4 regions of the Streptomyces sp. NPDC041129 genome follow, and region 3 is predicted to be linked to each of the others. Evidence: riboswitches for the same ligand, from Rfam matches in the RefSeq annotation. Region 3 holds a riboswitch; each other region holds the start of a gene.
The links. Region 3 has a riboswitch for cyclic di-AMP ahead of ACZ6B1_RS01725 (M23 family metallopeptidase). Riboswitches for the same ligand answer to the same signal wherever they lie in the genome.
Positions count from the first base shown of each region.

Region 1 (7,471 bases), on a different contig from region 3:
CGTCGCGCAGCACCACGTCCGCCTCCCAGTGAGCGGGGTACTCGTGCCGGTCCTGCCGGTCCGCCGGGCTCTGCATGCGCCCCAGGGTACGGCTCGCGTACGGCGACGTCGCGAGGCAGTCTGTGGAGGACGACAAGCCGGATCGAGGCCGCGGTCCGGCGGCACACCGCAGCGGGACACAGGACCGCTCGGGGCACGCTTCGCGATATGGGAAACTGGTCTAGACAACCCTGAACACCGAAGGGCAGCAACACATGGCTGAGCGCCGCGTCAACGTCGGCTGGGCCGAGGGCCTCCACGCCCGCCCCGCCTCCATCTTCGTCCGAGCCGCCACGGCCACAGGCGTCCCGGTGACGATCGCCAAGGCCGGGGGCAACCCCGTCAACGCGGCCTCCATGCTGGCCGTTCTGGGTCTGGGCGCCCAGGGCGGCGAGGAGATCGTCCTCGCCTCCGACGCCGAGGGCGCGGACATCGCCCTGGACCGTCTGGCCAAGCTGGTCGCCGAGGGCCTCGAGGAACTGCCCGAGACGGTCTGAGCGCGAGCTCACGAGAAACACCGGAGCCGTGCCACCCCTTTCCGGGCGGCACGGCTCCGCCGTTTCACCGGCCGAATGGGTCGCACGGGAAAGCCGCACGGGAAATTCGGGCAGCGGAAATACGCCGCCCCAGAATTCCCCCCTCTTTGTATACGGCCCTCGTGTTAATGCCGCGGGCCCGACATGTTTACAGGATGTTGCGAAGTCCTCACACGGTCCGGGCGGCCCTCGCCGCCGGAAAAGCGCAACCGGTGCGCGACCGTCGCGCGCTCGGTGTGCAGAGCCGTGAGCGCACGCGCGCGTTCGCCGTCGCCGCGGGCCACCGCGTCCACGATCGCGCCGTGCTCGGCCCAGGAGTCCACCGGGCTCGGTGGGGCCGCCACCGCGTACATCCAGGCGATCTTGTGCCGGAGCTGGGTCAGCATCGATGTCAGCGAGGGGCTGCCGGATGCCTGGGCGAGCGTCTCGTGGAACCAGCCCCCCAGCGCGCGCAGATCCTCGCTGTTGCCCCTCCTGGCCCGCTCCTGGCCCAGCCTGACGAGGCCGCGCAGCACCTTCAGATGGGCCTCGGTGCGCCGCTGGGCGGCCCGGGAGGCGCCGAGCGGCTCCAGGAGCATGCGCATCTCCAGCAGGTCGGCGGCCTCCTGATCGGTCGGCTCGGCCACGCACGCGCCCGCGTGCCGCCGGGTCACCACGAAGCCCTCCGCCTCCAGGGTGCGCAGGGCCTCACGGACGGGGACACGCGAGACGCCGTAGCGGCGGGCCAGGACTTCCTCGGTGAGCCGGCCGCCGCGCTCATGGACACCTGCGACGATGTCGTCCCGGATCGCCGTGCACACCGAGTGCGCCGGAATACGCATGACCGACCTCCGCCTTAATCCCCGTGAAACGCCGACGATGGACGTGTTGATCCGTGACTCTATTCCAAGGGAGCGGAATTTCCGACGGCGAGCCGGAATCCATGCATACTTTTTGGCCGGACGGCTTGACGGACGCCCTCGAAAACGGCGAAAGCCCCGGCTCGGTGAGCCGGGGCTTTCGGTTGTCCGCGCGGGAGGGGTCAGACGTTCACGCCGTGCTTGCGGAGGTAGGCGATGGGGTCGACGTCCGAGCCGTACTCGGGGCTCGTGCGGGCCTCGAAGTGGAGGTGCGGGCCGGTGACGTTGCCGGTCGCGCCGGAGAGGCCGATCTGCTGGCCCGGAATCACCTTCTGGCCCACCGTGACGCCGATGGACGACAGGTGGCCGTACTGGGTGTACATGCCGTCGGCCATCCGGATCACGATCTGGTTGCCGTACGCCCCGCCCCAGCCGGTGGAGACGACGGTGCCGGCGCCGACCGCGTGCACGGAGGTGCCGCTGGCGGCGTGGAAGTCGATGCCCGTGTGCGAGCCGGAGGACCACAGGGAGCTGCTGGCCTGGTAGGCCGTGGAGACGTACGAGTGCACGATCGGGGCGACGAAGGCGTTCAGGCGCTTGCGCTCGGCCTCACGGGCGGCGCGCGCCGCGGCCTCGCGTTCCCTCTTCGCCTCGGCGGCGGCCGCCTTTGCGGCGGCCTCCTCGGCCGCCTGGCGCTCGGCGGCCTGGGTCTGGGCGGCGGCCTGCTCGTCGATCTGCTCGGCGACCTCGTCGCTCACGCTGATCACCGGCGTGAGACCGGTCTGCTCGACTGGCCTTTCCGCGGCGAGCGCCGGGGAGGCCGCGAGGGTGCCGATGACACCCGTGGTGGTGAGGGCCGCTACACCCGCCGCCTGAGCGGTGGTGCGCTTGACGCGGCCGGGCTTGCGGTGCTTCCCGGAGGCGCACATGAACGCCATGAAGTGGCTGGTCCTTTCCTTCCCTCTCGCCTACCGGGTTAGCTGACGGGTTCGGAGCAGGAAGGTCTCCTACGGACCCCCTCGCTCGCGCGCGGGCGTCCGATTCACCCCAGGGACTGCGATGGGTCCCCGGCTCCCCTGGCTCGCGCCGTACGGGGACTCGGCGATGACTGTCCGGTGCCGCGGGCGCGGCGCACTGCCTGACGGACAGCCCGGACGACGCTAAGCGGCCCGGTCTTCGGCACCCAAACGGATCCGGTCTTTTGTAGCGCATCCCACAGGGCAGACAGGCAACCTCCGCCTCAATTCGGACATTCGAACAAGGGCGGCTCCCCCGTTTCGGGAAGGACCGCGCACGCAATGGGGACCTGACGGCCCGTCGGCCGCGAGGTCCCCACGCGCGCGTGACGCCGTACGGCCGCTACTCGGCGGTGACGACGGTGACTTCGCCGATGCCGAGCGCCTTCACGGGCTCCTTGATCTGCGCCGCGTCACCGACGAGGACCGTCACCAGGCCGTCCACGGGGAAGGCGCTGACGACCGCCGCGGTGGCCTCCACGGTGCCGGTGGCCGCGAGCTGCTGATACAGCGTCGCCTGGAAGTCGTCGGGCAGGTGCTGCTCGACCTGGTCGGCCAGGGTGCTCGCGACGGCCGCCGCGGTCTCGTACTTCAGCGGCGCCACCCCGACCAGGTTCTGCACGGCGACGTCCCGCTCGGCGTCGGTGAGGCCCTCCGCCGCGAGGGTGCGCAGCACCTTCCACAGGTCGTCGAGCGCCGGTCCGGTGTTGGGGGTGTCCACGGAACCGCTGATGGCGAGCATCGCGGCGCCGGTGCCGTCCGGGGCGGACCGCAGGACCTGACCGAAGGCGCGCACGCCGTAGGTGTAGCCCTTCTCCTCGCGCAGCACGCGGTCCAGGCGGGAGGTGAGGGTGCCGCCGAGGCAGTAGGTGCCGAGCACCTGGGCGGGCCACACCCGGTCGTGCCGGTCGGGGCCGATCCGGCCGATGAGGAGCTGCGTCTGGACGGCGCCGGGCCGGTCGACGATGACGACACGGCCGGTGTCGTCGGCGGTCACCGGCGGCACCGGGCGCGGCTCGGCGGGGGTGCCGGACCAGGCGCCCAGGGTGTCGGCGAGCAGCGCGTCCAGATCGATGCCGGTGAGGTCGCCGACCACGACCGCGGTCGCCGTCGCGGGTCGGACATGACGGTCGTAGAAGGCGCGGACCGCGCCCGCGTCGATCTTCTCGACCGTCTCCTCGGTGCCCTGCCGCGGGCGCGACATGCGCGCGGCGGCCGGGAACAGCTCCCTGGAGAGCTCCTTGGCGGCGCGGCGGGAGGGGTTCGCCAGCTCGTGCGGGATCTCGTCCAGCCGGTTGCGCACCAGCCGCTCGACCTCGCTCTCCGCGAAGGCGGGGGCGCGCAGTGCGTCGGCGAGCAGGCCGAGGCCCTTGGCCAGGCGGGAGGCCGGCACCTCGAGGCTGAGCCGGACGCCGGGGTGGTCGGCGTGCGCGTCGAGCGTGGCGCCGGCCCGCTCCAGCTCGGCGGCGTAGTCCTCGGCCGAGTGCTTGTCGGTGCCCTCGGAGAAGGCCCGCGCCATGATCGTGGCGACGCCGTCGAGGCCGGACGGCTCGGCGTCCAGGGGCGCGTCGAGCAGCACCTCGACGGCGACGACCTGCTGGCCGGGGCGGTGGCAGCGCAGCACGGTCAGGCCGTTGTCCAGCGTGCCGCGCTCGGGGGCCGGGAATGCCCAGGGCCTGGCCTCGCCCGGCTGCGGCTGGGGGTGGAAGTCCATCGGGGCGAGCTCGCTCACTTGGCCGTCTCCTCGTTGTCGTATCGGCCCTCCACGGTCGCTTCGGCCTCCGGGTCCTCGGGGACGTCGGCGTCCTCGACGGCCTCCGGGGACTTGGGCTCGTACACGAGGACCGCGCGGTTGTCCGGGCGCAGGCGGGCCTTGGCGACCTCCTGGACCTGCTCGGGGGTCACCTCGAGAACGCGCTCGACGGCCGTCAGGGCGAGCTGCGGATCGCCGAACAGGACGGCGAACCGGCACAGTTCGTCGGCGCGGCCGGCGACCGTGCCGAGCCGGTCCAGCCACTCGCGCTCCAACTGGGCCTGCGCGCGCTCCATCTCCTCGGGCGTGGGGCCCTCCTCGGCGAACCGGGCCAGCTCCTCGTCGATCGCGGCCTCGATCACCGGCACCTCGACGTCACCGGAGGTCTTCACGTCCAGCCAGCCGAGCGAGGGCGCGCCGGCCAGCCGCAGCAGGCCGAAGCCGGCCGCGACGGCCGTACGGTCCCGGCGCACCAGCCGGTTGTACAGGCGGGAGGACTCGCCGCCGCCGAGGACGGTCAGGGCCAGGTCCGCCGCGTCCGCGTCGCGCGTGCCGTCGTGCGGAAGCCGGTAGGCGGCCATCAGGGCGCGCGCCGGGACCTCCTCCTCGACGACCTCGCGCAGCTGGCCGCCGATGACCTCGGGCAGCGAGCCGTCGCGGGGCGCGGGCTTGCCGTCGTGGCCGGGGATCGAGCCGAAGTACTTCTCGATCCAGGCGAGGGTCTGCTTCGGGTCGATGTCGCCGACCACGGACAGCACCGCGTTGTTGGGCGCGTAGTACGTCCGGAAGAACCGGCGCGCGTCCTCCAGGGTGGCCGCGTCCAGGTCGGCCATCGAGCCGATCGGCGTGTGGTGGTAGGGGTGGCCCTCCGGGTAGACCAGGGCGGTCAGCTTCTCGAAGGCGGTGCCGTAGGGGACGTTGTCGTAGCGCTGGCGGCGCTCGTTCTTGACGACGTCCCGCTGGTTCTCCATGGACTCCTCGTCCAGGGCGGCCAGCAGGGAGCCCATGCGGTCGGCCTCCAGCCAGAGGGCGAGCTCCAGCTGGTGGGCGGGCATGGTCTCGAAGTAGTTGGTGCGCTCGAAGCTCGTGGTGCCGTTCAGCGAGCCGCCGGCGCCCTGCACCAGCTCGAAGTGGCCGTTGCCCGTGACCTGCCCGGAGCCCTGGAACATCAGGTGCTCGAAAAGGTGAGCCAGGCCGGTACGTCCCTTGACTTCGTGGCGGGAGCCGACGTCGTACCACAGGCAGACCGCCGCCACGGGGGTCAGGTGGTCCTCGGAGAGCACCACGCGCAGACCGTTGGCCAGACGGTGCTCGGTCGCTGTCAGGCCCCCGGAGCCTGCCTCGGCTGTGGTCGTGTGACCCATGGGCATGTACGTCCCTTCGCGAGCGGAGGCGGTTGATGGAAACCGCGGTTTTCCTGCCGGTCCTGCCACTGTATGCAAGCGTGCGGAGCCTCGGCGAAGTTCCCGCCGGACGTACGTCCACAGCGGATCGCGTAGCCTGCGTCCCGCGTGCCGTGGGAGGGCTTCCCGGCATCGGGCCGGACCGCGGGGGACCGGGTCGCGGCCCGGGTTGTCAGTGCCGCGGTCCACAATGGTCCGCGTCAGACCCGTCAACCCCGAGCGAACAGAAATCTGGAGGAGCCGGCAGCGATGGCCCGCCGCAGCACGAAGACCCCGCCGCCCGACGATTCGTACGAGGAGAGGATCCTCGACATCGACGTCGTTGACGAGATGCGTGGCTCCTACCTCGAGTACGCGTACTCGGTCATCTATTCGCGCGCCCTGCCGGACGCCCGTGACGGACTCAAGCCCGTGCACCGCCGGATCGTCTACCAGATGAACGAGATGGGCCTGCGCCCCGACCGGAGCTACGTGAAGTGCGCCCGCGTCGTCGGCGAGGTCATGGGCAAGCTGCACCCGCACGGCGACTCGTCGATCTACGACGCCCTGGTGCGCATGGCGCAGCCGTTCTCGATGCGCGTCCCGCTCGTCGACGGCCACGGCAACTTCGGCTCGCTGGGCAACGACGACCCGCCGGCCGCCATGCGGTACACCGAGTGCCGCATGACCGAGGCGACGAGCCTGATGACCGAGTCGATCGACGAGGACACGGTCGACTTCGCGCCCAACTACGACGGCCAGGAGCAGGAGCCGGTGGCACTGCCCGCCGCCTTCCCGAACCTGCTGGTCAACGGCTCCTCGGGCATCGCCGTCGGTATGGCGACGAACATGCCGCCGCACAACCTGCGCGAGGTCGTGGCGGCGGCCCGCCATCTGATCAGGCACCCGAACGCGGACCTGGACGCGCTGATGAAGCACGTCCCCGGCCCCGACCTGCCCACCGGCGGCCGGATCGTCGGCCTGGACGGCATCCGGGACGCCTACGCGTCGGGACGCGGCACGTTCAAGATCCGGGCGACCGTCACCGTCGAGACCGTGACCGCCCGCCGCAAGGGCCTGGTCGTCACCGAGCTGCCCTTCGCGGTCGGCCCGGAGAAGGTCATCGCCAAGATCAAGGACCTGGTCAACTCCAAGAAGGTCCAGGGCATCGCCGACGTCAAGGACCTCACCGACCGTGAGCACGGGCTGCGCCTGGTCATCGAGATCAAGAACGGCTTCGTGCCGGAGGCGATCCTGGAGCAGCTCTACAAGCTGACGCCGATGGAGGAGTCCTTCGGCATCAACAACGTCGCCCTGGTCGACGGCCAGCCGCTCACGCTGGGCCTGAAGGAGCTGCTGGAGGTCTACCTCGACCACCGCTTCGACGTGGTCCGGCGCCGCAGCGAGTTCCGCCGCGGCAAGAGGCGCGACCGGCTCCACCTGGTCGAGGGCCTGCTCACCGCCCTGGTCGACATCGACGAGGTCATCCGGCTGATCCGGTCCAGCGAGAACTCCGCGCAGGCGAAGCAGCGCCTGATGGAGCGGTTCTCGCTGAGCGACGTCCAGACGCAGTACATCCTCGACACGCCGCTGCGCCGGCTCACCAAGTACGACCGCATCGAGCTGGAGGCGGAGAAGGACAGGCTCACCGCGGAGATCGAGGAGCTGACCCGGATCCTGGAGTCGGACGCGGAGCTGCGCAAGCTGGTCTCGGCCGAACTGGCCGCCGTGGCGAAGAAGTTCGGCAGCGACCGGCGCACGGTCCTGCTGGAGTCCGGGGGCGCGCCGGTGGCCACCGTTCCGCTCCAGGTCGCCGACGACCCCTGCCGGGTGCTGCTGTCCTCGACGGGACTGCTGGCCCGTACGGCGACCGCCGAGCCGTTCGCCGAAGCGGCCGGCGCCAAGC
Region 1 covers NZ_JBVIYV010000013.1:84,870-92,340, forward strand. Annotated here, with positions in the region: gene ACZ6B1_RS31750 (bifunctional acetate--CoA ligase family protein/GNAT family N-acetyltransferase) at 1-76, opposite strand, end outside; gene ACZ6B1_RS31755 (HPr family phosphocarrier protein) at 255-536, shown strand; gene ACZ6B1_RS31760 (GntR family transcriptional regulator) at 701-1,396, opposite strand; gene ACZ6B1_RS31765 (M23 family metallopeptidase) at 1,597-2,352, opposite strand; cyclic di-AMP (ydaO/yuaA leader) riboswitch at 2,365-2,528, opposite strand; gene ACZ6B1_RS31770 (M16 family metallopeptidase) at 2,774-4,162, opposite strand; gene ACZ6B1_RS31775 (M16 family metallopeptidase) at 4,159-5,553, opposite strand; gene ACZ6B1_RS31780 (DNA gyrase/topoisomerase IV subunit A) at 5,836-7,471, shown strand, end outside.
Region 1: it holds a riboswitch for cyclic di-AMP, as region 3 does, so the genes downstream of both, ACZ6B1_RS31765 (M23 family metallopeptidase) here and ACZ6B1_RS01725 (M23 family metallopeptidase) in region 3, are expected to answer to the same signal.

Region 2 (7,471 bases), on a different contig from region 3:
GCCTTCGTGCAGAGCGGCGCCTACGGCGTCTCCAAGGGCGCGCTGGAGTCGCTGGCCCGGTCACAGGCCGAGGCGTGGTCGCCGTACGGCGTCACCTGCAACACGCTGGTGCCGGGGTTCGTCATGACGCCGCTCAACGCCCGTCTGTCGTCCGACCCGGAGCGGGTGGCGGCGCTCGCCGCCCGCACGATGGTGGGGCGCAACGGCCTGGCCGAGGACTTCGCGGGCGCCGCGGTGTTCCTGGCGAGCCGCGCGGCCGCCTATGTCACCGGCCAGTCGGTCTTCGTCGACGGCGGCCTGTCCGTGCACTAGTCCGGCAACCACCCGGCCCCGCTCGGCCCCACCCGGCCCCACCCGGCCCCGCTCGGCCCCGCTCGGCCCCACCCGGCGCCGTGCGGGCCCCGCTCAGCCCGCGCTCAGTTCCGGCAGGACGTCCAACTCGACCAGCGGCAGCGTGTGCTGGGTCTGCAGGACCTTCGCGCGCAGGTAGCGGACGTTGTGGGCCGTGGTGAAGACACCGGTCGGCACCCGGTCCCGGACGAGGACGCCGAGCGAGCGCAACTGCTCGGCCTTGTCCGGGTTGTTGGAGAGCAGGTCCAGCTCCCCGATGCCGAGCGCTCGCAGCATCTGCGCGGCGGCCGTGTAGTCGCGGGCGTCCTCCGGGAGGCCGAGCGCGGCGTTGGCCTCGTAGGTGTCGAGGCCCTGGTCCTGGAGGGCGTAGGCGTCGAGCTTGTTGTACAGGCCGATGCCGCGCCCCTCCTGGCGGAGGTAGAGCAGCACGCCCCCGCGCTCGGCGATGCGTTCGACCGCCTCGCGGAGCTGGGGCCCGCAGTCGCAGCGGGCCGAGCCGAAGACGTCCCCGGTCAGGCATTCGGAGTGCAGCCGCACGAGCGGAACCGCCCCGGGCTCGCCGAGGACCACGGCGACGTGCTCCCGGCCGTCGTCCAGACCGTGGAAGGTGACGAGTTCGGCGTCGACGCGGTAGCCGTCGTGGAAGTGCAGCGGCACCCGGACTCGGGCGCGCGGGGTGGCGGCGGGGGTGTCGGTCATGCGGGCCTCCGGGTTCCGTCCCTTGGCACCTGCTTCAGATTTGAAGCAGCAGCTCGGTCCGGGACCCTACCGCATGCTTAAAAGTTAAAGCAACGCGTTTGCGAGGCACCACCCGGCGCCCGCGCCCGGCCCGCGCTCAGGACCGGGGTGGCTCGGGCGGCTGCCCCGAACAGGGCGACGACCGCCGCCGCCACGGCACGTCCTCCGCCGCGGCCCCCGCCTCCTCCCCCTCCAGCACCCGGGCCACCCCGGCGCAGATCTCCTCCAGCTGCCCCACCTGCTCGGGCGTGAGCCGGTCGAACAGGGTCGTGCGGACCGTCTCGACATGTCCGGGTGCCGTACGCTCCAGCACGGCCATCCCCTCCTGCGTCAGCACCGCGAGACTGCTGCGCCGGTCCCAGCGGCAGTCCTCCCGGCGCACCAGCCCGTCCCGTTCCAGCCTGGTCACCGCGTAGGTCAGCCTGCTGCGGGTGATCTTCAGCGTCTCGGCGAGGTCGGTCATGCGCAGTCGCCGGTCCGGTGCCTCGGAGAGGTTGGCCAGCACGGAGTAGAACAGGTGGGGCATGCCGGCCTCCTGCTGGAGATGCCGGTCGATGGCGTCCTCCAGCAGCCGGGAGGCGGCGATGTAGGCGCGCCAGGCGCGCTGCTCCTCGGGAGTGAGCCAGCGGGTCGTCATGCCGCCAGTGTAAGTTTGTTTCAAACTTGAACCAAGACTCCGCCGGAGTCTTCGCGAGGGAGCGCGCCGATGCCGTACCCGTACGTCCTGCTGTCCGCCGCCGTCTCCCTCGACGGCTACCTCGACGACACCGGCCCCGACCGGCTGCTGCTCTCCAGTCCGGCCGACTTCGACCGCGTCGACGAGGTGCGGGCCTCGGTGGACGCCATCCTGATCGGCGCCGGCACCATCCGCGCCGACAACCCCCGGCTCCTCGTCAACTCGCCCGGCCGCCGCGCCGCCCGGGTGGCCGAGGGCCGGCCCGCGTACCCCCTGAAGATCGCCGTCACCGCCTCCGGCGACCTCGACCCGGCCGCGAACTTCTGGCACACCGGCGGCGAGAAGCTCGTGTACACCACCGACCGGGGCGCCGAACGGGCCGCCCGCGCCCTCGGCGGGACCGCCGACGTGGTCCCCCTCGGCCCCGAGCTCGACTGGCGCGCCCTGCTGGAGCACCTGCACGACGTGCGCGGGGTGCGGCGCCTGATGGTCGAGGGCGGCGGAACCATCCACACCCAGCTCCTCCAGCAGGGCCTCGCCGACGAGCTCCAGCTCGTCCTCGCTCCGCTGTTCGTCGGCGACCCGGCCGCTCCGCGCCTGTTCGGCCCGGGGGAGTACCAGGGCGGCCGGCTCCGGCTCACCGAGTACCGCCGGATCGAGGACGTCGTCCTCATGCGCTACGAACCCACCGCCCCCGGCACCGGCTCGGCGCCGGCCGCCGCCGACCGGCGCTGGCTGGCCACCGCCTGTGAGCTGGCCGCCCTGTGCCCGCCCTCCCGCACGGCGTTCAGCGTCGGCGCGGTGGTGGTGGCCGCCGACGGCAGCGAGCTGGCCCGGGGCCACTCGCGCGAGGGCGGCGACCCCGTGGTGCACGCCGAGGAGGCGGCCCTGGCGAAGCTCGACCCGGCCGACCCCCGGCTGCCCGGCGCCACCGTCTACAGCAGCCTGGAGCCCTGCTCCCGCCGCGCCTCCCGCCCCGCACCCTGTGCCGAGCTGATCCTGCGCGCGGGCGTGCGCCGGGTCGTCACGGCCTGGCGGGAGCCGGACACCTTCGTACCCGGGGCCGACGGCACCGGGGTGCTGGCGGCCGCCGGCGTGGACGTCGTCCTGCTCCCCGAGTACGAGGGCCCGGCCAAGGCGCCGAACGCCCACCTGCTGCCCTGACCGGCGCCGCGCGGAAACGTGTGTGCGGAGCACCCCCGCGCATGGCGTATGCTTGAGACACAACGACGCGGGGTGGAGCAGCTCGGTAGCTCGCTGGGCTCATAACCCAGAGGTCGCAGGTTCAAATCCTGTCCCCGCTACTGAAGACTCAGGGCCGGAATCCAGTTCATGGATTCCGGCCCTGAGTGTTTCCCACTGGACTCCCGCCGGACCCGGGGAAGGCCGCCTCGCGAGTCGAGTGGCGTACGTCACAGCAGGTCATCCGCTCGGGCCACAGCAGTCGCCCGCCTCCCGCGCCCCCGCCACGCTGGTCGTACGTCGAGGACACGGGAGACCAGCAGTGCGCCCTGGTGAGGTGGAGGAGAGCCCGTACGCCAGGGCGGGCGGCCGGCTCCCCGGCGGACCCGTCCCGGATCCGGGCCTCGGTACCGGCCCCGCGCCCGTGCCTCCGGAGCGGTGCCGCCGCCCCGTCGCACACGCCCTGCCCAGCCTCCTCGCCCTCCTGCTCATCGCCGGCGGGCTCCTGTACGACCTGCTCACCCCGCGCGACTTCACCGCCGTGCCCTTCTTCACGGCCGCACCGCTGGTCGCCGCGCCCCTGACCTCGCTGCGCACCACGCTCCTCACCGGGCTGGCCGCCCTGGCCGCCACCTATGTGGTGCACGCCCACTTCGGACCGGGGCTGGACGTCAACACCGTCACCCAGGTCGTCACCGTGGCCACGGTCGCCCTGCTGGCCGTCGCCATCAACCGCGTCGTACGCCTCGGCGACCGGCGGCTCGCCTCCGTCCGGGAGATCGCCGAGGCCGCCCAGCGGGCCGTGCTGCCCGAGCCCGCCCCGCGCATCGCCGGCCTCGACATCGCGGCCCGGTACGAGGCGGCGCAGGAGGGCGCGTTCATCGGCGGTGACCTGTACGCGGTGCAGGACGGCCCGCACGGCGTACGGCTGGTCGTCGGGGACGTGCGCGGCAAGGGCATGGGCGCGGTCGCCGCCGTCGCCGTGGTGATCGGGGCGTTCCGGGAGGCCGCCGAGCAGGAGGCCACGCTGGAGGCGGTGGCCGGGCGGCTGGAGCGCGCGCTGGCCCGCGAGGGCACCCGGCGCGACGGGGTCGACGCGCTGGAGGGCTTCACCACCGTCGTGCTCGCCGAACTGCCGCACGGCGAGGGGGTGGTGCGGATCGTCAACCGCGGTCATCCGCCGCCCCTGCTGCTGCACGCCGACGGCACCCTGCGTGCCCTGACCGCGGACGAGCCCGCGTTGCCGCTCGGCATGGCCGAGCTCGGCCGGTGGCCCGACCGCGCGGCCGAGACCCGTTTCCCGGACGGCGCCACCCTGCTGCTCCACACCGACGGCCTCACCGAGGCCCGTGACACCCACGGCCGGTTCTACGACCCGGCGCGCCGGCTCGCCGGGCGCCGCTTCCCCGATCCGCGCACCCTGCTCACCCGGCTCGCCGCCGACGTCAGGCGGCACTCCGGGGGCGGCATGGCGGACGACATGGCGCTGCTGGCCGTGCGCCGACCCGGCCGATGTGACCAACAGTGATCGGATGGCAGCCCTCCGCTTGCCCGCTGAGTCACCATCAAAAACCCGCTGACTCCTGAAAGCAGGTCAACTCGCCCGTTTTTCACGGTCGTGCGGCGTACGTCCACCCTGGGGAACATTAATGATCAAGCCGAACGGCTTGGAATCTCACAGGTGGGTCTATTAACGTTCGATAACGCAGCGCGGTCGTCCCAGCCGTCACAAGAGGCGGCTCCGTGCGCACGCGCCGAATCCCGCAAGGGAACCGGGGAACCACCACCTTGGGGTGAATCACGCGGATGCCACCGTGAACCGATCCGGTTCCCGGCACGTATACGCGCGTAGGAGACCTTCCTGCTCCGAACCCGTCAGCTAACCCGGTAGGCGGAGGAAGGAAAGGAGTACGCCCGCGTGGCGTCCAACCGGCCTGCCCCCGAAGCCCCATTCGTGCCCAGCCAGCGTGACACCGAAACATTCGGCTACGGCGGCTACCGCGCCGAAGAGGGCCCCTGGGAGGAGTGGAACCCCACCGAGGAGTCCATCCGCCCCGTACGCGGCCGGCACCGCGTCGCCAAGCAGCGCGGCGGCGGACTCGCCCGCAGCTCCACCGTCCTCGGCGTCGGCGTCATAGCGGCCGTCGGAGCGGGCGGCATGGCCAGCGCCCACACCGGAAAGCCGCCGGTGTCCATCTCGATGCCCGATCTGCCCTCCGTCGGCTCCCTGTTCGACGACGACCACTCAGAGGCGTCCGAGGCCACCACGGCCTCGCTCAGCACGGTCGGCACCACCGCCGCCGCCGACAGCGACCAGGACGGCTCCGACGCGGGCGAGACCCTGCGCAACCGGATCATGGCCCAGGCCGAGCAGCAGCAGAGCAAGGCCGACTCCAAGGCCGCAGCGGCAGCGGCGGCCGCCGCCGAGAAGCAGGCCGCCGACGCGGCCGCCAAGGCGAAGAAGGAAGCCGCCGCCAAGGCCGCCGAGGCCAAGGAGGAGGCCGAGGCCGCCGCCAAGAAGAAGGCCGAGGAGGAGCGGCTGGCCGAGCTGGCCAAGCAGTACACGCTGCCCACGTCCTCGTACACGATCACCTCGACCTTCGGTCAGGCCGGCTCGATGTGGTCCTCCGGCTACCACACCGGCCTCGACTTCGCCGCGCCCACCGGCACGCTGATCAAGGCCGTCCACAGCGGCACCATCACCGAGGCGGGCTGGGCCGGCTCCTACGGCTACCGCACCATCCTCACCCTCGACGACGGCACCGAGCTCTGGTTCTGCCACCAGTCCTCGATCAGCGTCTCCGTCGGCCAGAAGGTCAGCACCGGCGACGTCATCGGCCGCGTCGGCGCCACCGGCAACGTCACCGGCCCGCACCTGCACCTGGAGGTCCACCCCGGCGGTGCGGCCACCGGCATCGACCCGATGGCGTGGCTGCACGGCAAGGGCCTCAACCCCTGAGCCGGCCCCGAGCCTCCTGACCGGCCCGGCACCTCGGACCGCTTCCCCGGCCGCCCCGACGCCACCCCGGTGTCAGGGCGGCCGGTCGTGTTCACACACCGTTCGCGAGATCCCGGAATGGGCGGTACCGGGGTGATCGTTGTAACAGGGCATGACTGCTTCTCTGCGCAAACTCGGATCCTCCGACCTCGAGGTCTTCCCGCTCGCCCTCGGCGGCAACGTCTTCGGCTGGACCGCCGACGAGAAGACCTCCTTCGCCGTCCTCGACGCCTACACGGCCGCCGGCGGCAACTTCGTCGACACCGCCGACTCCTACTCGGCGTGGATCGAGGGCAACAAGGGCGGTGAGTCGGAGACCATCATCGGCAAGTGGCTCAAGGCCCGCGGCAACCGCTCCGACGTCGTCGTCGCGACCAAGGTGAGCCAGCACCCGGAGTACCAGGGGCTCACCGCGGCCAACATCAAGGCCGCCGCCGACGCCTCCCTGCGCCGCCTGGACACCGACTACATCGACCTCTACTACACGCACTTCGACAAGCCCGAGGTGCCGGTGGAGGAGATCATCGGCGCCCTGGACGAACTGGTGAAGGCGGGCAAGGTCCGGCAGATCGCCGCCTCCAACATCAGCCCCGAGCGGCTGCGGGCCTCCCTCGACTTCTCCGACCGCGAGGGACTGGCCCGGTACGTCGCTCTCCAGCCCCACTACAACCTGGTCTCCCGCGACACCTACGAGGGTCCGCTGCAGGACCTGGCCGCCGGTGAGGGCCTCGCGGCGGTCCCGTACTTCGCCCTCGCCTCCGGCTTCCTCACCGGCAAGTACCGCCCCGGCGCGACGGTCGACAGCGCCCGCGCCGGCTCGGCCGCCAAGCACCTGGACTCCGACCGCGGCCGGCGGGTGCTCACGGCCCTGGACGAGATCGCCGGCGCGCACGACGCCCCCGTCGCCACGGTCGCCCTCGCCTGGCTGGCCGCCCGGCCGACGGTCACGGCCCCCATCGCCTCGGCCCGCACGGTGGAACAGCTCCCGGCGCTGCTGGGCGTGGCGGAGCTGCGGCTCACCCAGGAGGAACTGGACCGCCTGAACGAGGCCTCCGCCTGACCCCCGGCCGGGGGCGGATGCCCGGTCAGGACTGGTACGGGTTGTACCCCGGGTACCGGGCCGGCGGCACGGGCGGGTTCCCGTACGGCACCGCCGGATATCCGTACGGCACCGCCGGGTGCCCGTAGCCCGGCGGGTGCCCGTAGGCCGTCGGGTGCCCGTACGCCGCCGGGCGGCCGGCGGGCACCGCCGGATACCCGTACCGCGCCCAGTACGCCGAGGCCGCCGGCATCGGGGCCACGGTCCTGGCCGCGTGCTCCAGCGCCGGCCGGGCCACCTCCCGGCGCCGCCACAGCTCGGCGAGCAGCTCCTGCTCCCGCGCGGCGGAGTCGGCGCCGGCCCGTCCCCGCCGCCCCCGGTGGCGCAGGAAGGCCAGGGAGGTGGCGTACGCCTCGTACTGCGCGACCGCCCGCCCGGCGGGCCGCCCGCCGAGGTGGCGGCGGGCGTGATCCCGGGCGGCGCGGCG
Region 2 covers NZ_JBVIYV010000014.1:16,871-24,341, reverse strand. Annotated here, with positions in the region: gene ACZ6B1_RS32330 (SDR family NAD(P)-dependent oxidoreductase) at 1-312, shown strand, start outside; gene ACZ6B1_RS32325 (GTP cyclohydrolase II) at 406-1,050, opposite strand; gene ACZ6B1_RS32320 (MarR family winged helix-turn-helix transcriptional regulator) at 1,187-1,726, opposite strand; gene ACZ6B1_RS32315 (dihydrofolate reductase family protein) at 1,796-2,929, shown strand; tRNA gene ACZ6B1_RS32310 (tRNA-Met) at 2,996-3,069, shown strand; gene ACZ6B1_RS32305 (PP2C family protein-serine/threonine phosphatase) at 3,270-4,475, shown strand; cyclic di-AMP (ydaO/yuaA leader) riboswitch at 4,690-4,856, shown strand; gene ACZ6B1_RS32300 (M23 family metallopeptidase) at 4,866-5,906, shown strand; gene ACZ6B1_RS32295 (aldo/keto reductase) at 6,058-7,005, shown strand; gene ACZ6B1_RS32290 (PrsW family glutamic-type intramembrane protease) at 7,031-7,471, opposite strand, start outside.
Region 2: it holds a riboswitch for cyclic di-AMP, as region 3 does, so the genes downstream of both, ACZ6B1_RS32300 (M23 family metallopeptidase) here and ACZ6B1_RS01725 (M23 family metallopeptidase) in region 3, are expected to answer to the same signal.

Region 3 (7,471 bases):
GACCGACCACGTCACCGGGCGGCAGGGTTTCCTGGTCGTCGACCGGCTGGTGCGGGGCGTGGCCAGCGGCGGGCTGCGCATGCGGGCCGGCTGCACGCTGGAGGAGGTCACCGGTCTCGCGCGCGGCATGACGATGAAGGAGGCCCTGCACTACGACCCGGAGGCCCGCTACGTCCCCCTCGGCGGCGCCAAGGGGGGCATCGACTGCGATCCGCGGGATCCGGCGGCCTACGGGCTGCTGGTGCGCTATCTGCGCGCGATGGGGCCGTACATCGAGAGCTGCTGGACCACCGGCGAGGATCTGGGCCTCAGCCAGGACCTGGTGGACCGGGCCGCCGTCGAGGCCGGCCTGGTCTCCACCGTCCAGGCCGTGTTCCCGCTGCTGGACGACGAGCCGGCGGCCCGGGCGCGGCTCGCTGACGCCTTCGCGGTGCGGGTGGACGGCATCGGCCTGGACGAGCTTGCGGGCGGCTGCGGGGTCGCCGAGTCGGTGCTGGCGGCCCTGGACCGGGCATCGGTGCCGTACCGGGGCACCCGGGTGGCCGTGCAGGGGCTGGGCACGATGGGCGGGGCCACGGCGCGTTTCCTCGCGCGCGCCGGTCTGACGGTGGTGGCCGTGGCCGACGTCAAGGGGACCGTCGCCAACCCGGACGGCCTCGACGTGGAGGCACTGCTGGCCGCGCGGGACGCCTACGGCACGCTCGACCGCTCCGTACTGCGCCCGGCCGACCGTGAGCTGCCCGGCGACGCCTGGCTGTCGGCGGACGCCGAGGTCCTGGTGCCGGCGGCGGTCTCGTACGCGGTCGACACCGCCGGGCAGGAGCGGATCACCGCCCGCTGGATCGTCGAGGCCGCCAACATGCCCGTAGTGCCGGAGGCGGAGCGGCTGCTGGCCGCGCGCGGGGTGACGGTGCTGCCGGACGTGGTGGTCAACTCCGCCACCAACGCCTGGTGGTGGTGGACGCTGTTCGGCGACGTCGGCCCGGACGCCGACGAGGCGTTCGCCCACATCCGCCGCTCGATGCGTGCCCTGACCGGCACGGTGCTGGACCGCGCGCGGGCGGACGGGACGACTCCGCGCGCCGCCGCCCACGCCCTGGTGGCGGACCGGCTGCCGGTGATCGCCGGGCGTTTCGGCTGGTACCGCTGACCCCGGCGGGCGCCGGGGCCGTCGGGGCCCTGGGGCGGCGTCCGGCGGACGGACTAGTGTGACCGCGTGGCGAGAGTGCGGTTGAGCGTGGCCGAGCGGCGGGAGGAGATGCTGCGGGCCGCCATCGGGCAGATCGAGGCGCGGGGCGTGGCGGCGGTCAGGATCGCCGACGTGGCCTCGGCGCTCGGGGTGAGCAACGCGCTGGTGCTGTACCACTTCTCGACGAAGGAGAAGCTGGTGGCCGCCGCCTTCGCCTACGCGGCCGAGGACGATCTCGCGCGTCTGCGCGCGCTGCTGGACCGGCGGACCTCCGCGCTGCGCCGGCTGCGCGCCGCCGTGCGCTGGTACGCGCCCACGGGCCAGGCCAAGGGCTGGCGGCTGTGGATCGAGGGCTGGGCGGTGTCGCTGCGCGAGCCGGCCCTTCGGGCGGTCACCCGGGACCTCGACCAGCAGTGGAAGGCGGCGATCGCCGAGGTCATCGCCGAGGGCGTGGCGGCGGGCGAGTTCACCTGCCCCGACCCGACGGGCACCGCCCTGCGGCTCACCGCCCTGCTCGACGGCCTGGCCGTACAGCTGACGTCCTACCCGGGCGCGGTGCCACGCGCCCGCGCACAGGAATGGGTGAACGACACCCTGGCCCGGGAACTGGGCCTGTAGCGGGTGGAATCCACCGGCCGGAGCGCCCCGGCCGGGAACGCGGGCCGGGTCCGGCGGGCACGCGTGAGTGCCCGTACCGCCGGGACAGCGGTACGGGCACTCACGCCGCGCGTCGGGGTCAGGCGACCGCCGCGATGCGCATCTTGATGTCGACCGGCGAAAGGGCACCCTTCGCCGTGACGTGGTCCCCGGAGGACTCGCCGCGCAGCCGGCGGCCGATCCACGGGACGAGGTACTCGCGGGCCCAGTGGACGTCGTCCCGGCGGATCTCCAGGGTGCCCCGGGGCGGGAGCGGCGGCCAGGCCTGCTCCGGGTCGGCCGGGATCTCCAGGCCGAGGGCCTGACCGGCGCGCAGCGCCACGCGCGTGTGCCCCTCGGGCGAGAGGTGCAGACGGTCGTTGTCCCAGGCCCTGCGGTCCTGGACGGACCTCAGGGACCACAGGTCGAGCACGGGACAGCCGTACCGGTCGGCGATGGCGCGGACGTGCCCGTTGTAGGTGGCGATCTTGCCGCGCAGATGCTTGAGCACCGGCACACCCCGGGTGTCGAAGCCGGTCGTCACCATCACCGTGCCCGCGGCCGCCGCGAGGGGGGCGATCGCGCGCTCGAAGCGCTCGGCCACCTCGTCGGGGTCGGTGCCGGGCCGGATGATGTCGTTGCCGCCCGCACAGAAGGAGACGAGGTCCGGGGCCAGTTCGACGGCCTTCGGGAGCTGGTGCTCGACGATCTGGTCGAGCAGCTTCCCGCGGACCGCGAGGTTGGTGTACGTGAAGTCGCCCTCGGGCCGCCGGTCGGCGAGCAGGACCGCGAAGCGGTCGGCCCAGCCCACGAACGCCCCGTCGGGCCCGGGGTCGCCGACGCCCTCGGTGAAGCTGTCCCCCACCGCTACGTACGACCCGATCACTGATGTGTTGTCACTCTTCGAATCGTCTGCCACGTCGGACCATGATTCACCTTCGGATGTGACTTACGCGACCGTAGGCAGGGGTTGACGAGCGGTGAGATGAGACACCCTTAAAGAGTTTGCCAATCCAGGAATAAGGCCGGCAAGGGAACCGTCCGGACACACCGAAGGCCGGACCCGGGGATCGGGGGCCCGGCCTTCGGAGGCGTGTCAGGCAGGTGGTTGCGCGCAGCGCGTCCCTCGGCGCGGGTGACTCAGAGGGCGACGCCGTGCGAGCGGAGGTAGGCGACCGGGTCCACGTCAGAGCCGTAGTTCGGCGTGGTGCGGATCTCGAAGTGCAGGTGCGGGCCGGTCACGTTGCCGGTCGCGCCGGACAGGCCGACCTGCTGGCCGGCGGTCACCGTCTGACCGGCCGACACCGAGAGCTGGGAGAGGTGGGCGTACTGGGCGTAGTAGCCGTCGTTCAGCTTGATGACGACCTGGTTGCCGTACGCGCCGCCCCAGCCGGCGGAGACGACGGTGCCGGCGCCGATGGCCTTCAGGGAGGTGCCGGTGGGGACGACGAAGTCGACGCCCGTGTGGTAGCCGCTGGACCACATGCTGCCCGCCACGTGGTAGGCGGTGCCGACGGTGGGTGCGGCGACCGGGAGGGTGTAGCCGGTCACGGGGGCGGCCTGGGTGGCGGGGGCGGCCTCGGCCGCCTGGGTGGCGCGGGACACCGCCTGCGTGGCAGGGGCGGCCGGGGCGGCCTTCGCCGGGGCCGCCGCCCGGGCGTCCGAAGACCGTGAGGCCCGCGAGGGGGCGGGGGACTCGGTGCGGGTCGGGGCGGCGGCCTTCTTGCCGAGCGACAGCTTCAGACCCGGGTGGATCAGCGCCGGATTCTCGCCGACGGCCTGCCGGTTGTCCGCGTAGAGCCGGTGCCAGCCACCGCTCACGCGCTGCTCACCGGCGATCTTCGCGAGGCAGTCGCCGGACTTCACCGTGTAGCTGCGGACGCCGGAGGCCTTCTGCGCGGCGGTCTTGCCGGCCGCCGTCTTCTCCACGGACTGCACGGCCTTTGCGGAGACGGGCTGCGCGGTGGCGGCGTGCGCCCCGGTGGCGCCCAGCAGGGGCAGGGCCAGTGCGGCGCCGCCGGTTCCGGCGACGGCGATGGAACGGGTGAAACGCTGAGCCTTGGGACGGCGGTGCTTACCCTTCGCGGGCATGACGCATTCCTCTCCGGCGCCTGCGAGGTGAGCTGTCGGGTTCGGGCTGGAGCTGCCCGGCCGCGCGGTGCGCGGCTGCACCCCGAGCCTGTCGCGGAGACCGGGACAGGCCGTCGTACCTGGTGGGTCCCCCGCTCCTGCCGGGCACGGGTCATGTGTGTGGGACTCCGGGCGGCGGCAGGATTCGGCGTTCCGTCCGGATTGCTGGCGAACGTAAGCGAGCGGGACGCACGGAAACAAGCGCCCGATTCCCGGCGTTCAGGTGCCAGAAGATCCAAATGGGAAATTCGTGGTCACCGTGCGTGAATTCCCACCCGCGCCGTCGATTCAAATTCCCGCCCCTCTTGGGGAATTAGGTGGACATGACGAACAGCGGACGGTCACGGCTATGACGCTCCTCACGCACCACTCCCCCAGGTGCCTTTACTCCGGGCCGAGTTGGAATGAAGGCGGCAATTGGGACAGAAGCATCAGATGCGGCGCAGGCGGATAACCACCGCGTCCAGGTCGCCACGCAGCCCGGTCGGCAGTCCGTGGTGCAGCAGGACGGCACCCCGATGCACTTCGCCCGTTTTGAGGCATTCATACGATGCCGTCGGGTCGAGCCCGCGCAGCCGTAGGCGCGGCACCGGCTCTCCGTAGTTCTGCGCCTGGAGGCAGGCCAGGACCACCGCCTCGCCCCCGAGTACGTACTGGACGGCGCTCAGGCCGCCCACCGGGGGCCGCAGCCGGTACAGGTCGCCCCGCTGGACGAGCGGCCTGATCTCCTTGTAGAGGGCCACCCAGCCCCGGGCCTCGGCCAGTTCCTCGTCGGTCCACTCGGTGAGGTCGCCGCCGACCCCGAGGACGCCCGCCATGGCGCTCACGAACCGGAAGCGCAAGGAGGTTGCCCTGCCGTTGAGCTGGGTGTTCGGGCTGTCGGTGACCCAGGCGGCCATCACGCGCGCGGGATGTATCTGGCTGAAGCCGTGCTGGATGGCGAGCCGGTCGAGCGGGTCGGTGTTGTCGGAGGTCCACACCTGGTCGGTGCGGCTCAGCGCACCGAGGTCGATCCGGCCTCCGCCGCCCGAGCAGGACTCGAAGGCGACCCGGGGGTGGGCGGCGCGCAGCCGGTCCAGCAGGGCGTACAGCGCGCGGACGTGGTCCACCCACAGGCGCTGCGGATACGGCTCGCCCGGCCATCCGGCGTCGGTGAAGCAGCGGTTGAAGTCCCACTTCACATAGTCGATCGGAGCGCCGGACAGCAGGGTGTCCAGCCGCTCCCACAGATACTCCTGGACGTCCTCCCGGGCGAGGTTGAGGACGAGCTGGTTGCGCAGTTCCGTCCGCCTGCGGCCGGGCTGGTACTGCACCCAGTCGGGGTGGGCGCGGTACAGGTCGCTGTCCGGGTTGACCATCTCGGGCTCGACCCAGATGCCGAACCGCATGCCGAGGTCGTGCACCTGGTCCGCCAGGGGCTTGAGGCCGTGCGGGAACCGGTCGGGGTTGGGCGTCCAGTCGCCGAGTCCGGCCCGGTCGCTGGTGCGGGCCCCGAACCAGCCGTCGTCGACCACGAACAGCTCGACGCCGAGGCCGGCCGCCCGCCGGGCGAGCGCCGCCTGCTGCTCCTCGGAGATGTCGAAGAAGGTCGCCTCCCAGGAGTTGAACAGCACCGGCCGGTCCCGCTCGGCGTCCGGGATCACATGCGCGCGCTGATAGGCGTGCCAGGTCCGGCTGGCCCCGCCGAAGCCGCCGTCGCTCCACAGGCCCGCGAACACGGGGGTGGTGTACGACTCCCCCGGCCCCAGGAGCAGCAGGCCCGAGTCGTCGTGGCCGGCCCCGCCGGTGATCTGCACGCGCGCGTCCGGGAGCTGGGCGACGGCGATCCGCCAGGAGCCGGACCAGCCCAGAGCGCAGCCGTAGACCTCGCCGCGTTCCTCGGTGGCGTCGGCGTCGAGGGCGACCCAGGGCAGGTGCTGGTGGCCGGTGTGGCCGCGGCGGCTGCCGATGACCTTCTCGCCGTGGGTGAGCGGCGCGCGCGTGAGCAGGGACTCAGCGGCCCAGCGGCCGTGCAGCTGGGACAGTCGCCAGCCGTCCCGTTCGGGCAGGGTCCAGGTGGCGGCGTCGGCGCGCAGCAGCTCCACGCGCGTGCGCCCGCCGTTCTCCAGGGTGACCCGGCGCTCCACGACGTCGCCGCGCATCCGGTAGTACAGCGTGATCGCCAGTCCGTCGTCCTCGAAGCGCAGCCGCAGCTCCGCGCCGTCGGCGCCGTCTCCCGTCCCGTCCCTGTCGCACTCGTACGACACGAAGCGCCATTCGGTGCCGCGCCGCTCGTCGGTGCGCACGCTGAGGGCGGGGCGGACGAAGCGGGGGCCGCCCTCGACGGGGTACTCCTCGCGGCCGTCGAGGGGGGACTCGAAGGGCCGGTAGGCGGGCAGCGGGCTCAGGGCCAGGGCCTCGGCGTCGGCGAGCGCGATGCGGGGCCCCCAGTGGAGGTGGAGCAGTTCGTGCGCCTCGGTCAGGTGCAGGGCATAGCTGCTGGTGGGCCCCGACAGGAGCCAGGTGCGTCCGTTCTCGGCGATGTCCACCATCGAGACCTCACAGGTGTCAACAGATCCGCGCAGGTGCGCACATCATCGGGGCCGGTGCGCTCCGGTGGCAACGCCTGTGGACAACTCATTGCCCGAGGTAATCGATGTCGTATCGTCGACGCAGCCCCCGCCGGCGAGCCGAGCCGACGGGTTCCGACCGGGAGGAGCCCCCGTGACGCAGCAGGTCCCGTCGACCGAGCCCGAGCTGGCCGGAGTGCGCAATTTCCGCGACGTGGGCGGACTGCCGACCGAGGACGGCCGGCGGGTGCGCCCGGGCGTGCTGTTCCGCAGCGGCCACCTCGCGCACGCGACGGAGGAGGACGCGGCCTTCCTCGGCTCCCTGGGCCTGCACACGGTGTTCGACTTCCGCAACGCGGCCGACCAGAAGCTGGAGGGCCCGGACGTCGCCCTGCCGGGGGTGCGGAACGTGAACCTGCCGCTGAGCGACCCGGCGGACGGTGCCGAGTTCTGGAAGATGGTCCGTGACGGCGACCTCGACCAGCTGCGCGGCATCCTCGCGGACGGCAAGGCCGCCGCCCGGATGGTCGCCTCGTACCGGACGATCGTCACCGAGCGCACCGCCGAGCACTCCCGGGTGCTGCACGCGCTGGCCGAGGACAGCGTCCCCGCGCTGATGCACTGCGCCGCGGGCAAGGACCGGGCGGGCATCTCCATAGCGGTGACCCTGCTCGCCGTGGGCGTGGAGCGCGACGCGGTCGTCGCCGACTACCTGGAGTCCAACGCCAAGCACCGCCGCTACAAGGTGCGCCGCAACGGCAGCCCCGACTCCGCGTACACCCCCGAGGTGATGGAGCTGCTCAGCCCGCTCTTCGACGCGCGCGCGGAGTACCTGCAGGCGGCGTTCGGGAGCATCGAGGCGACGTGGGGCGGACTCGACGCCTACTTCGAGCAGGGCCTCGGACTCACCTCGCGGACCCGTGAGCGGCTGCGGGAGCGCCTGCTCGACTGACGTCCGTCAGCTCTT
Region 3 covers NZ_JBVIYV010000001.1:397,494-404,964, reverse strand. Annotated here, with positions in the region: gene ACZ6B1_RS01740 (glutamate dehydrogenase) at 1-1,150, shown strand, start outside; gene ACZ6B1_RS01735 (TetR/AcrR family transcriptional regulator) at 1,217-1,807, shown strand; gene ACZ6B1_RS01730 (SGNH/GDSL hydrolase family protein) at 1,926-2,711, opposite strand; gene ACZ6B1_RS01725 (M23 family metallopeptidase) at 2,966-3,916, opposite strand; cyclic di-AMP (ydaO/yuaA leader) riboswitch at 3,921-4,079, opposite strand; gene ACZ6B1_RS01720 (alpha-galactosidase) at 4,387-6,486, opposite strand; gene ACZ6B1_RS01715 (tyrosine-protein phosphatase) at 6,659-7,456, shown strand; gene ACZ6B1_RS01710 (DUF6126 family protein) at 7,463-7,471, opposite strand, start outside.

Region 4 (7,471 bases), on a different contig from region 3:
GGTGGAGAAACGGTCCCGGTCCTTGACGGCCATCTGGCTCTCCGCCTCCCCTTCCACGTGCGTACGTCCCCGCACACGGTACGGGACCGGGTACGGGGACGTACGTACGACTGGCTGATACCCGGGCCGTCCCGTTCGGATCGGCCCGGCGGAGGTCAGCCCTTGGAGACCTCGGTGTGGCCGCGGAAGCGCGGGAACGCGCTGCGGCCGGCGTACACCGCGGCGTCGTCGAGGATCTCCTCGATGCGCAGGAGCTGGTTGTACTTGGCGACGCGCTCGGAGCGGGCCGGGGCACCGGTCTTGATCTGGCCGCAGTTGGTGGCGACGGCCAGGTCGGCGATGGTGACGTCCTCGGTCTCACCGGAGCGGTGGGACATCATGCACTTGAAGCCGTTGCGCTGGGCCAGCTCGACGGCGTCCAGGGTCTCGGTGAGCGAGCCGATCTGGTTCACCTTGACCAGCAGGGCGTTGGCGGCGCCCTCGTCGATGCCGCGGGCGAGGCGCTCGGGGTTGGTGACGAACAGGTCGTCACCGACGAGCTGGACCTTGTCGCCGAGCTTGTCGGTGATGATCTTCCAGCCGGCCCAGTCGTCCTCGAACAGCGGGTCCTCGATGGAGACGAGCGGGTAGGCCGCGACGAGCTCCTCGTAGTACTCCGTCATCTCGGCGGCGGAGCGCTCCTTGCCCTCGAAGAGGTACTTGCCGTCCTTGTAGAACTCGGAGGCGGCGACGTCGAGCGCGAGGGCGATCTGCTCGCCGGGCGCGTAGCCGGCTTCCTTGACGGCCTCGAGGATGAGGTCGAGGGCCTCGCGGTTGGAGCCGAGGTTCGGGGCGAAGCCGCCCTCGTCGCCGAGGCCGGTGGACAGGCCCTTGCTCTTCAGGACCTTCTTCAGCGTGTGGTAGACCTCGGTGCCCCAGCGCAGGGCCTCGGAGAAGGACTCCGCGCCGATCGGGGCGATCATGAACTCCTGGATGTCCACGTTGGAGTCGGCGTGCGAGCCGCCGTTCAGGATGTTCATCATCGGCACCGGCAGCAGGTGCGCGTTCGGGCCGCCCAGGTAGCGGAACAGCGGGAGGTCGCTGGCCTCGGAGGCGGCGTGCGCGACGGCGAGGGAGACGCCGAGGATGGCGTTGGCGCCGAGGGAGCCCTTGTTGTCGGTGGCGTCCAGGTCGAACATCGCCTGGTCGATCAGGCGCTGCTCGGTGGCGTCGTAGCCGACCAGCTCCGGGCCGATCTGCTCGATGACGGCGAGGACGGCCTTCTCGACGCCCTTGCCCTGGTAGCGGTTGGGGTCGCCGTCGCGGAGCTCGATGGCCTCGAAGGCACCGGTGGAGGCACCGGACGGAACGGCGGCACGACCCGTGCTGCCGTCGTCGAGGCCGACCTCGACCTCGACCGTGGGGTTGCCTCGGGAGTCCAGGATTTCCCGGGCTACGACGACGTCGATGGACGGCACGAGCATCTCCTTCTTGGATGTGACGCTGGAAGTGCGGGGCGGGGTGCCTTACGGCTCTGCCTTGCGACTAGAGCCTAACCGTCCAAGGGGCGTCGGCCACCGACCGACCGTCCCGTGGACAGGGAGACGGTACCCATTGTTCCTGCCCGGAACAAAGGGGTCCGGGTGAGGTCCCGCGAACGAAGAGGGGAAGGGCCGGGGAAAACACAGCCCCGCCCCGGTGCGTACGGGGGAAAACGCACCGGGGCGGGGAGCCCGTGGGGGACGGGGGGAATGACCCTCACGCGGCCTTCAGCCTGGGGGACGGCCTTGTGAGGGCACTGTGGTTCCGGTCGGAGCCAGGTGTCACTTCAGGTGCAGCTGCTGGCCCGGGTAGATGAGGTCGGCGTCCTCGACGATGTCCTTGTTCAGCTTGAACAGCTTCTGCCAGCCGCCGTCGACCTTGTGCTTCTCGGCGATGGTGCCGAGGGTGTCGCCCTTGACCACCTTGTACTCGCCGTCGCCCTTCTTGACCTTCTTGCCGGTCGGGGTGGTGACGGTCTTCTTCGCGCTCGCGGCCGGGCGCTCGCTGGAGCGGGAGGCGGCCTGCTGGTCGGTGGAGCGGCTGGCGGTGCTACCCGAGGAGGTGCTCTTGGAGGAGCCGCTCGGGGCGGAGCCGTTGTTGGGGGTGCTGGACAGGCCCTTGCCGCACACCGGCCAGGCGCCCTTGCCCTGGGCGGCGAGGACCTTCTCGGCGACGGCTATCTGCTGGGCCTTGGAGGCCTGGTCGGCCTGCCCGGCGTACTGCGTACCGCCGTAGGCGGCCCAGGTGGAGGCGGAGAACTGCAGACCGCCGTAGTAGCCGTTGCCGGTGTTGATGGACCAGTTGCCACCGGACTCGCACTGGGCGACCGCGTCCCACTCGGAGGTGGTGGCGGCGGAGGCGTTGCCGGCCGCCATCAGCGGGGCGGCGACGGCGGCGCCGGTGACACCGGCCAGCGCGATGGCACGGGTGGCCTTGGACGGACGACGGTGCTTGCCCTTGCTGGAGAACAGCATGGATGGATCCCCTCACCGACGCCTGCGAGGTGAGCTGTCGGGTTCGGGCCGGTTGAGTTGCCCGGCCGCGGGCCCGCTTTCGCGGGCCGCGGCTCCACCCCTAGCCGGTTCCAGCGCGACCGCTGGTTCCGGCACTTACCTTGGGTCCCCCGCTCCTGCCTACGGCGCATTACGCGACGACTGTTCCCGGGCGGCCGCTGGCAGGATTCGGCGTTGCGACAGCCGGGGCTCGTGGTGACGAGCGGTCATGACCGTAGACACGCGATCGAGGGAATTTCAAAGACGATCAGGGCTTCTGAGACTCATCCCACACTTTCCCCGAAACGGACATCGACGACCAATACGGGCGTCAACTACCGCTGCTTTTGGCCCGTTTCGCTACCGACTTCCAGGGTCTGACCGGCGGAGATGTGGTTCGGGTCGGCGCCGATGGCCTTCTTGTTCAGGGAGTAGAGCTCGTGCCATCCACCGTCCACGTCAAGGGAGTCGGCGATGGAGGCCAGGGTGTCGCCCTCATGCACGGTGTAGGCGTCCGCCCCGCGGGAGGCGTGCTTGCCCGACGAGGCGGCGCTCTGACCGTTTGTCACGCTTTCGTCCGCACTACCCCCGCGGTGACGTCCGCCACTGCTGAGCGCTCCGGTGTCGACGAGGCTCCAAGAACCGCCGGTCTGCCATGAATTGTCCGAGTCCTCCACAGCGGGTTCCGCGGTCGCGGACTCGCTCCCCTGCGACGTCTCGGCGCTCGGCGATGCGGATTTGTCGGACTTGGGGGCATCCGTGCTCTTGCCCGACCCCTTGGAACCGGCACCCTTGTCCGCACCCGAGGGCGACTTGTCCGCCGAGCCCGAGGAGGAGTCGGGCGACGAGGAGGAATCCGGCAGACCGGACGAGTCGGAATCATCGGTGGAACCGGACGAGTCCGTGGAGCCGGAGGAGTCGCCCGACTCGTCCTGGTCCGCGTCGGACTTCCCGGAGCCCCCGACACCCGTGTCGACGTCCAGGGATCCGGAGTTGGAGGTCAGACCGGAGAGCAGGGCACAGGTGGTCCAGGGCGTGGTGCCCTGGTCGGCGAGGATCTTCTCGGCGACGGCGATCTGCTGCGAGCGGCTGGCCTGGTCGGCGGTGGCGGCGTACTTGGTGCCGCTGTAGGCGTCCCAGTCGTCCTGTGAGATCTGCAGCCCGCCGTAGTACCCGTTGCCCGTGTCGGCGCTCCAGGAGCCGCCGCTCTCGCATTCGGCGACCTTGTCCCAGGTGGTGCCGTCGGCCGCGTTGGCGCTCGCGGCGCCGAGGAGCGGGATGGCGATGGCGGAGCCGGTCACTCCGGCCGCGACGAGAAGAGCCGGAGCCTGACGGGGGCGACGGTGACGACCGTTCCCGGAGAGCATGCGGAAGCCTTTCGTGCGACAGCGGGACCGGCGCGGCGCGTAATGCTCGGGCCGCGCTGATGGGTGAACGTATAGGCATACGATCACTTGTCACAAGTTCATGCCGCACAGATCACGTGAAGATCACAAAGTTGAACGCCCTTCACGTTCAGGGTTGTACGGCCTGTTCCGCGGCCGGGGTGAACTCCACGGGCAGGGTGCGCAGCCCGCGCATGATGAGCCCGCCGCGCCAGCGCAGATCGGCCGGATCGGCCGCGAGCCGCAGGTCGGGGAGGCGGGTGAGGAGCGTGGCGAGCGCGGTCCGGCCCTCCAGCCGGGCGAGCGGGGCGCCGAGGCAGTAGTGGATGCCGTGGCCGTAGCCGAGGTGCTGGTTGTCCTCGCGGGCGAGGTCGAGGACATCCGGGTCGGCGAACCGCTCCGGGTCCCGGTCGGCCGCGGCGAGGACGACGAGCACCGGGTCGCCGGCCGCGATGTCCTGCCCGCCGAGGGTGAGCGGCTGGGTGGCGAACCGCCAGGTGGCCAGCTCGACCGGGCCGTCGTAGCGCAGCAGTTCCTCGACACCGGTCTCGAGCAGGCCCTGTTCGCCGCGGGCGAGGGAGTCCTGCAGCCGGTGGCGCTGCTCGGGGTGGGTGAGCAGGGCGTAGGTGCCGTTGCCGATGAGGTTGACGGTCGTCTCGAAGCCGGCGAACAGAAGGATGAAGGCCATCGCGGCGGCCTCGTTCTCGGTGAGGTGCTCACCGTGGTCGGAGGCGCGGATGAGGCCGGAGATCAGGTCCTCGCCCGGGGTGGGCTCGGCCGGCAGTGCCGCACGCTTGCGGTGGATCAGCTCGGCGAGGTAGCCGCGCATCTTCTTCACCGACCGGGCGACCCCGCCGCGCGGTCCTCCGCCGTGCCTGATCATCATCCCGGCCCAGTCACGGAAGTCGTCCTGGTCCTCGCGCGGGACGCCGAGCAGGTCGCAGATGGCGTAGATGGGCAGTGGGAAGGCGAACTCGTGGATGAGGTCGGCGGAGCCCGTCCTCGCGAAGCCGTCGATGAGGTCGTCGGTCAGCTCCTGCACCCGGGAGGCGAACTCGGCGACCCGGCGGGGCGTGAACGCCTTGCTGACCAGTCTGCGCAGCCTGGTGTGGTCCGGCGGATCGATGTTCAGCAGGTGCGTCATCAGCTCGGCCTTGCGCTCGCCCGGGATACCGGTCTTGCCCTTGGCGTGCGCGGGCTCGTCGTGGTGCGCGGGGTTCTTGCTCAGCCGCTGGTCGGCGAGGGCCTGCCGGGCGTCGGCGTACCGGGTGACCAGCCAGGCCTCGACCCCGCTCGGCAGCCGCGTCCGGCGCACGGGCTCGTGCTCGCGCAGCCAGGCGTAGGCGGGGTAGGGATCGGCGGCGAACTCCCAGGTGAACAGTTCCGGGGCGGTGCGGGGCGGGGCGGGCTGGTCGGTCACTCCTCGACGGTATCGGTCGCGGACGCCGGCTCCGCCCCGGCCGCCGCGTGACCGCCGGCGGCGGCCCGCCGCATCCGGTGGCCGGCTCAGTCGCGCAGCGCGCGGGCGAAGGCCCACGCGGCGCCGGCGTCACCGCGCTCGGCCGTCTCCCGTGGATATCCCGACGCGCCTGCTCCACCGGTCGTGAGCCCCGGGGTGCCCGGACGGCCCCCGGCCGTCCGTGCCTGCCCCGGGGCCACGGCACCGACCTGAGGCGCCGTCACCGCGCTCGGCTGAGGGGTCAGCTCTCGGCGGCGCGTATCGCGTCCCGGTACACCCGCGCCGCCGCCCGCAGTGCCGCCTCCGGGTCCACGCCGTCGGCCTCCGCGCGGACCGCCAGGGCCAGCAGTTCGTAGCCGATGCCCTCGCCCTCGGGCAGCGGCACCTCCAGTCCCGCCGTGCGGGTGCGGGAGGCGAGCTTGGCGGCGAGGGCGAGGCCGGGCTGGCCGAGAGGGACGCCCTCGGTGACCGAGGTGCGCCGCTTCTCCTCGGCCTTGGTGCGCAGCCAGTGCTCCTTGACGTCCTCGGGGGTCTCGGCCGTCTCGTCGCCGAAGACGTGCGGGTGGCGGTGGATCAGCTTGGCGACGATGCCGCCGGCCACGTCGTCGACGGAGAACGGGGCCTCCGGGTCCTCCTCGGCGATGCGGGAGTGGAAGACGACCTGGAGCAGGACGTCGCCCAGCTCCTCGCGCAGCTCCTCCCGGTCGCCGGCCTCGATCGCCTCGACCAGTTCGTACGCCTCCTCGATCCCGTACTTCGCCAGGCCCAGGTGGGTCTGCCGGGACGACCAGGGGCACTCGGCGCGGATGCGGTCCATGACCTGGACGAGGTCGAGGAGGCGGGCGCCCGGCAGGTCGTAGGAGGCGGGCAGCAGTTCCAGCTCGGGCATCCGGAGCCGCCCGGAACCGGCGAGGCGGGCGAGGCCGTCGGTGAGGGCGGGCTCCCCCTCCCCCGTGGCCACGACCACCACCGTCCGCCCGCCCGCGCAGGCGTCGACCAGCTCCTGCGCGGTGGGCGACGCCTCCGCCACGGATATCCCGGCCTCCCGCAGGTAGGGGAGCTGCGGATGGGCGCCGTCCGCGCACAGCACGGCGTCGGCGGCGCGCAGCGCCTGCCAGGCGGGCCAGGACAGCAGGCCGGGCGCGACACGGTGGCTGGTGGTGAGCAGGACGATGCGGCCGGGAGCGGCTTCGGGGCTGGTTGCGTTCACGATCCGAACGTAACCCACGGCGAAGAGGGACGGGATCGGTTGTCCACAGGGCGGGGACAACGTGTGATCGTATGACCGACCACCCGCCACCGACCGCTACGCGGGCTGCTGCGCCCCCGCCGCCGTGACCTCGCGCACCCAGGGCGTCTTGGCGTCCACGCGGCTGCTCTTTCGCACGTCCCAGGCGCCGTAGCGCGGGTTGAGGTCGACGTGGAGTTGCTGGGAGGCCTTAGACAGGGCGTTCCAGAACGCGGGCTGCGTGGTGTCGGTGCCGAGCTTCGCGGCGAGCTTCTGCGCCTCGAGCTGGAGCCGGAGGTTGTCGTCCAGGCGGCCGGGCGCGATGCCGTACTTCTGCAGCCAGGCGGTCTCCAGGCCCTTGGCGCCGCCGGCCTGCTGCTCCAGGCCGGCCCGCATCCGGGAGACCTCCTTGCGGGTGACCGCGATCCCCTCGTCCCGCGCGGCGCGGTGCAGTACCTGGTCCAGGACCATGTTGTGCAGGGTGTCGCGGGTCAGGCTGCCGGTGGAGGCGAGGACCTGCTGGTACTGGGTCTCGTCCTGCACCACGGCCCGCTGCGCCCGGCGAACCTCGTTGACCCGGCCCTCGAGCTGGGCGACGCTGATCCGCTCCCCTCCCACGACCGCGGCGGCGCCGGGGTGCGCTTCGCTTCCGCAGGCGGTGAGAACGGGTGCCGCGGCGGCGATCGCTGCGGAGAGGAGGAGCGCGGTGCGACGGCGGCGGTGCAAGGAGACCTCCAAGGGAGCTTGTGCGGCGGTGCACAAAGTCTTGCGGTGATCGATGTTAGGCAGTGGGCAGCCTGTGGCCAACCCATTCGACCAACGATTCGCACGCGCTTCGGGCACCGCCGCGTCTCCCCCGGCCGGGGTACGGGTCAGCCGGTGACGG
Region 4 covers NZ_JBVIYV010000004.1:85,532-93,002, forward strand. Annotated here, with positions in the region: gene ACZ6B1_RS16000 (FtsB family cell division protein) at 1-33, opposite strand, end outside; gene eno (phosphopyruvate hydratase) at 156-1,463, opposite strand; gene ACZ6B1_RS16010 (transglycosylase family protein) at 1,803-2,495, opposite strand; cyclic di-AMP (ydaO/yuaA leader) riboswitch at 2,500-2,672, opposite strand; gene ACZ6B1_RS16015 (transglycosylase family protein) at 2,849-3,880, opposite strand; gene ACZ6B1_RS16020 (cytochrome P450 family protein) at 4,029-5,318, opposite strand; gene ACZ6B1_RS16025 (nucleoside triphosphate pyrophosphohydrolase) at 5,599-6,567, opposite strand; gene ACZ6B1_RS16030 (SurA N-terminal domain-containing protein) at 6,664-7,311, opposite strand; gene ACZ6B1_RS16035 (glycoside hydrolase domain-containing protein) at 7,458-7,471, opposite strand, start outside.
Region 4: it holds a riboswitch for cyclic di-AMP, as region 3 does, so the genes downstream of both, ACZ6B1_RS16010 (transglycosylase family protein) here and ACZ6B1_RS01725 (M23 family metallopeptidase) in region 3, are expected to answer to the same signal.